2 regions of the Aliamphritea spongicola genome follow, and region 1 is predicted to be linked to the other one. Evidence: predicted binding sites of a transcription regulator. Region 1 holds the regulator's gene; the other holds the start of a gene.

Region 1 (3,321 bases):
TGCTGTGGCTATTAACTTGAAGTGTATCCTTCCTGAGCAGGTATCTGTATGTCTCTGAGTGGTTTGAGTCTGACAAATCAGCGACTGTATTTTGCGAAGCTGCAGTTACAGCAGTATCAGGCACTGGCTGACAGTGAGTCAGAGCCGGCACAGCAAGCGCAGTATGAATCTGTTGTATTTCATCTGATGCAGGCTTACAGGTCATATTTGCTTGAACTCATTGAAATACAGAACATACCGTTACCGGCAGAAGCAGGTAATGCTGTGGCGTTGTTAGAAGGGTGTTCTGCTGATTTTGTTTCTCCGGAATTGCGTGAGCTGGCGATGCTGGAGAAAGACGCTGTTTCCTGGCTGGCGAATATGCTGCGGGCTTTTGCGCAGCTTTCTGCCCTGAACGAAAATAGTCATGAGTCCGGTGTTGTCCATCAATCTGAAATTAGTTTAACGATGGTAGCTGATGATGACCGGGTGACCCGTTTGAGAAACTGGCTGGATTCCCTATCTTCGGTTATCCAGCGGTTACGTGCCGTTTCTCAGGAATGGTAATTAGTTTTTAATTGTAGAGTTTTATAGATGGCTGAGTTGTTTCTGGAAATTGTTGAGCTCGAAAACGGTGAGATCGTGCTGCGTGAAATGGAATCTGACGATGTGCCGGTAATGCGTGTCAGTTTTTCTGATGACATGAAGAAGCGCCTGCAGGATCAGCATTTGGATGTTGCAAAGGTAATGCTGAGTGCCGGGATTCACATGGCAGCAGAAATGCAGAATAAGGCTGCGGAAGCTCAGGAGCTTCAAAACGCAGAAGATGAAAAGCCACCTGTATTACACTGAGCGGTAATGATTCATAAAAAAAGCGCCGGAGGGCGCTTTTTTTTATGGTGGATAAAAATTGCTTTATGAGGCCATCCGGTCCCGGATAACAATGCCATGGCTGGCACCGTGTTCAGCTGCGTTTTCCAAACCGTTGAGTTGCTCATTGCTGAGCATTCCTGGCCAGGTGATGACTGCATGGCAGGTGCCTGCTTGCAGTGCCTGACATGCCAGGTCATAAGTGGTGTGGCTGGCATCGGGCTGTAACAGCATGATCTTATTCAGATCAATACCTGCGGCAGAAAGCAGTGCTTTGGGGAGGCTGCTTGGAGGGGCAATCCAGGCAAACCAGCGATCATCGCGACTTAACTGAGCAAGCAAAGGCAGTAACATTGTTAACTGATCAAAGTCGTTATTATGCATAACAATTTCAGTGATCTTTCCGGCCAGGGCGGGCATTGGCTGTGCCGCCTGTTCGGTTAACATGCTGTCAGAAGGGCGAATCAGGGGAATATTCGCATTCTGAGTGGATTGAGTTACCAGTTCTGCCTGCATCATGTCGTTATCCTCTTCTAATCACGCCTACGCCAAGGCCTTCAATAGATAATTCCTGTTCTTCCAGGTTGATCACAATCGGGTCAAATTCTTCGTTTTCAGCAATTAGGTAAACCAGATTGCCATCTTTCTTAAAGCGTTTAACGGTGACATCGTCTTCAATACGGGCGACAACAATTTCGCCGTTTTTGGCCTGTTTGCACTGATGTACGGCCAGCAGGTCACCGTCCATAATGCCGACGTCCTTCATACTGGTGCCCCGTACCCGGAGCAGGTAATCCGCCGGTGGGTGGAAGAAATCTGCGGCAATGGTGCAGCGGTCTTCAACGTGTTGCTGGGCCAGAATCGGGTTACCTGCGGCGACCTGTCCGACTACAGGCAGGCCTGCTTCTTCCTGTTCAAGATCGGGTATACGGATACCCCGTGATGTGCCGGGTATCATTTCGATTGCACCTTTACGTGCCAGCGCCTTGAGGTGTTCCTCTGCAGCATTGGCAGACTTGAAACCCAGTTCCCGGGCAATGTCTGCACGGGTTGGCGGATAGCCGGTGGTTGCAATGTAATGTTTTATACAATCAAGAACATCGGTTTGTCGTTGTGTCAGTTTCATGATGATCTCTGTGTTTTTATCCAGTATCTGTAACTATATACAGTATTTTGCTTTTGTAAACATTTTTTATGTTTATATATCCAGTGTTATTGATAGAATGGCCGCCATTCATACAGACGGACTGATTGACGTGCTGACCGACGATCTCAAAAAACAGATACAGACTGCTTACAGTAAGTTTTTAGCCAGCCGGGGGTTAAAGGCCCGTGCCGGCCAGAAGCGGATGATTGCCGAGGTGGCAAAGGTCATTGGTAATATTCCTGTTGATGATAAGGCTCAGCGTCTCGGAGAGAATCATGTCTGTGTGGTCGAGGCCGGAACCGGTACAGGTAAAACTATTGGTTACTTGCTGGCAGCGATTCCAGTAGCGAAGGCTTTAAAAAAGAAGATCATTCTGTCGACTGCAACAGTGGCGCTTCAGGAACAGCTGCTACATAAAGATTTGCCTGAAGTACTTGAGCATACTGAACTGCCGATGAGTTTTACCCTTGCCAAAGGGCGGGGGCGTTACCTGTGTATCAATAAAGTTGAGCAGCATCTGGATTCCAGTGCCTCAACCGGTCAGATAGCATTGTATGAAGATGAACAGGCTATGCGGCTGGATCCGGAAACGGAAACTTTTTACAAGCATTTGCTGAATGAGTATGCATCCGGTCGTTGGGACGGTGACCGGGATAATCTCACTGAAGAAATTGAAGATGCCCGCTGGGGGCCGTTAACCAGCGATCATTTGCAGTGTACTAACCGTCGCTGCACTAACTTCAGTGCCTGCAGTTTTTTTAAAGCCCGGCGGGACCTGGATCAGGTTGAGTGTGTGATAGCCAATCACGATATCGTTCTGGCGGACTTGTCACTGGGGGGCGGAGCTATCCTGCCTGATCCTGCTGAAGCTATATACATCTTCGATGAGGGACACCATCTGGCCCCTAAGGCCAGTAATCACTTTGCGTTCAGTCTGCGGATCAAGTCATCGTCAAGGTGGCTGAATACGCTTCCCAAGCAGCATGCTCAGATGCTGGAGCAACTTGGCCATCCGGGCGTGATGTCGCAATATGTTGAGCAAACGTTACGTCCGGGTGAAGATTTAAAAATCCTGCTGGAGCAGATCCATGAGTTGGTGAAGCCACTTATGGTCAATGCTGAGAACGGTCGTTTACGTGACCGTTACAGGTTTGCCGGTGGCGAAGTCCCTGAAGAGCTAAGGCTGATGTTTAAGGATGCTGAGTATCTGGCTGCCCGACTGTTAACCCGCCATGAAATGTTACTGGATCTGTTTCGGGAAGCGCTTGATGGTGAAGTCGGCGACATTGATAAACAACTGGCTGAGCAGTGGTATCCGAGGCTTG
Region 2 (3,321 bases), on a different contig from region 1:
AGGCGGACTTCTTCAATGGTTTTGCCGCCGATACCGCGGGTGGGCACGTTAATGACCCGTTCCATAGCGGTATCGTCTTCGCGATTGCTGAGCAGGCGCATGTAGGCAAGGGCATTTTTGATTTCGAGCCGGTCATAGAAGCGCTGGCCGCCGTAGATACGGTATGGCATACCAGCACGGATCAGGGCTTCCTCAAGTACCCGGGACTGGGCATTGGAACGGTACAGAATGGCAGATTCACTGCGCAGGTTGCCGTCCCGTACCCAGCTTTCGATCTGATCAACGATGAAGCGGGACTCATCCTGTTCATTAAAAGCGGCATAAACGGAAATAGGTTCGCCATCGGTGCCTTCGGTCCATAGTTCTTTACCCAGACGGCCCTGGTTATTGACGATAACGGCGTTGGCTGCGCTGAGAATATTCCGGGTGGAACGGTAGTTTTGTTCCAGACGCACCACGGTTGTATCGTTGTAGTCGTCTTTAAAACGCTGGATGTTTTCGATTTTTGCACCACGCCAGCCGTAGATGGACTGGTCGTCATCGCCTACCGCCATCAGTTTTTCCGGCTGGGGTTGGCGCGGGTCCATTTCGCTGCACAGCAGTTTCAGCCAGGCATACTGGATGGTGTTGGTATCCTGAAATTCGTCTACGAGAATATAGCGGAAGCGGTCCTGATAGTGTTTCAGCAGGGAAGGGTTGCGGTCGCGCAGTAATTCCAGTGACCGCAGGATCAGTTCACCAAAGTCCACCATGCCGCCACGTTCACAGGCTTCTTCATAGGCGCTGTACATGGTGACCATCATCTGTGCATAGGGATCGCCGCCGGGATCAATATGGGCGGCACGCAGGCCGTCATCTTTCTGGGCGTTGATATACCACTGAAACTGTTTGGCAGGCCAGCGGCTGTCGTCCAGATTCATTTCTTTGCTGAGCCGTTTAACCAATCGCAACTGATCATCAGAATCCATGATCTGGAAGTTTTCAGTCAGGCCCGCATCGCGCCAGTGTGCCCGCAAAATACGGTGTGCCAGACCGTGGAAGGTGCCTACCCACATTCCGCTGGGATTCAGCCCCAGCAGTTCTTCGATCCGGCCGCGCATTTCTTTGGCGGCTTTATTGGTGAAGGTTACCGCCATAATTGAATACGGTGACAGGCCTTCTGTCTGGATCAGCCAGGCAATCCGGTGAACCAGTACCCGGGTTTTGCCTGAGCCTGCACCGGCCAGTACCAGCAGGTTACCAAGTGGCGCGGAAACTGCGTCGCGCTGCGCTTCGTTGAGTGAGTCAAGCAGGTGAGATACGTCCATAAGTGCCCGGGTCTATGCTGATGCAGAATTTGCTGTATAAATAATCAGTAGCGGATTATAGCAGACCCATGTCCGGGCGCGAGTGTTATCTGAACGGTGGGTATAAAAGAAGGGCAGAAAGAAAAAAAGCACTCAATCGTCACTGAATGCTTTCTTGAAATGGTGTCTGTGCGGCTTCGCCTCCTTTACTTGCCTTACAGATTTCCGGCCATGGGCCGGTGCTATTCCCTTTGCTTAAAAGTGCGTCCCTGAAACCCGGTGATTCATCATGAACCTTTCGGGGCGGTCGTTGCTCCTGCTGACCTTGTGCTGCCTGTCCCTGCAGCGTGATCCTCCCTGTTGTAACGGAAAACGTCCTGTTTACCGTGAATGCATCCCTGATTCATTAAGGTTGCTTCCTGCAACCGATGGCCTCCCTGGCCTCTTTTCTGCCTGAGCAGACTACCGGAGTGTCCTTTACTCCGGCCGGATCAGTCATTGAATAGCGCTATCCGTGCACCTGACAAGATCACTGTGTTTCCCTACAGCAGGTATCTTCCTGATAACCTGACTGTTTCGGGTTTTGAGCTTCCTGCTCATTCAAACAGCCTTCATTTAAACGACTTTCACTTAAAGAAGAGTGTTTGTCTGCTCCCTGCAAGTGTCGGCTTCCTTAGCCTTTGGTTCTGCGCTGGCAGATATTTCCGGAATATCCTTTACTCTGGATGAGTCTGTCATTGAACGGTGCTCTCCATACACCTGACAGGCCTTTTCACTTCCCTGTAGCAAGTTATCATCCTGATAACCTGACCGTTTCGGGTTTTGAGCTTCCTGCTCATTCAAACAACTTTCATTCAAAGAAGAGTATTTGTTTGATTTCTGCTTCCTGCAGTTGTCGGCTTCCTTAGCCTTTGTTTCTGCTCTGGCAGATATTTCCGGAATGTCCTTTACTCCGGATGAGTCTGTCATTAAGTGGCGCTATCCCTGCACCTGACAGGTCTCTGAGCTTCCTTTCAGCGGGTTATCTTCCTGATAACCGGGAGCGTCCTGCTCTTGCTATTCTATTATTGAGAATTGCGTGTCAGAAGATATAGGAATAATTCCTAAAAGGTGATTTTGTTTGAATTTTGATGATTTTTATTTTTCAAAAAGATTTCAAATATTGATGTATATCAATGTTTCAGGCGGATGTGTGATGTATTTGGCTGACGGGTATTTGTTTCATTTTTGTTTATGTTCTGTTCATTTTTATGACGGGGCTGGATGGTGTGTTAACCGAATTGTCAGGCCTGAAGAAATAATGCTTGACTGAAAATATCAATGTACTAGCATACTAGTTCGCTAGTACATGCTAAGTTGTTTATGATGAGCACTGAAAAAGAATATATCGCCGCATTAACACGTCATTTGTTAGACATTGATAGCCCGGATGCAATGGAGTCGGCGTTACGTGATTTGCTGACACCCAATGAGTTTGTTGAGGTGACCAAGCGTCTGCAGATTTTTAAGATGCTGGAGCAGGGTGTGCCGCAACGACAGATTGCAGAAACCCTGGGGGTGGGGATTGCCACCGTTACCCGCGGCTCCAGAGCGTTAAAAGACAGCCAGTAAAAGCTGTTTACCGAATTTAATCCCGTTGCCGGTTATCCAGAGGTAGCGGCTGAATCCAGAGAATGTTATGTCCCGTAAGCCTGATCCGATCAATTTACCCAGAAAACCACAGTATGTCCCGATGGGGGCCGGCTTTGATTTCTTCGAACTGTTTAAAAAGCTCGATAAGCAGTTTGATATTTGTTTCATGCTCGAGTCGCTGGGGGAAGAAAGTTATATCTCCCGCCACTCAATTATCGGTTTTGATCCGGAAAAAATTATCTGGGCGGAAGGTAAGAGCCTGTTTATTCAGGAACGTGATGGCAGCACCGAGGAATATCCGAGTGATAACCCCTATTACCTGCTGCGGGATCTGATTCCTCAGGATGTGATTTCCCGTAAGTATGCCGGTGGTCTGACCGGTTATCTGGGTTATGACAGCATG

The links. The regulator LexA, encoded in region 1, represses DNA repair genes until DNA is damaged. The targets are predictions, from matches to a motif close to TACTGTNTANNTANACAGTA.
Region 2: the regulator LexA is predicted to act here: its motif matches at 1,338-1,357, upstream of uvrD (DNA helicase II).

Annotation. Positions count from the first base shown of each region.
Region 1 is NZ_JAFIDL010000001.1:23,298-26,618, forward strand. It holds gene JYB63_RS00140 (DUF6586 family protein) at 49-546, shown strand; gene JYB63_RS00145 (hypothetical protein) at 574-831, shown strand; gene JYB63_RS00150 (cell division inhibitor SulA) at 895-1,368, opposite strand; gene lexA (transcriptional repressor LexA) at 1,373-1,975, opposite strand; gene dinG (ATP-dependent DNA helicase DinG) at 2,073-3,321, shown strand, end outside.
Region 2 is NZ_JAFIDL010000002.1:15,998-19,318, reverse strand. It holds gene uvrD (DNA helicase II) at 1-1,307, opposite strand, end outside; gene JYB63_RS06695 (hypothetical protein) at 1,917-2,255, opposite strand; gene JYB63_RS06690 (Trp family transcriptional regulator) at 2,652-2,897, shown strand; gene JYB63_RS06685 (anthranilate synthase component I family protein) at 2,965-3,321, shown strand, end outside.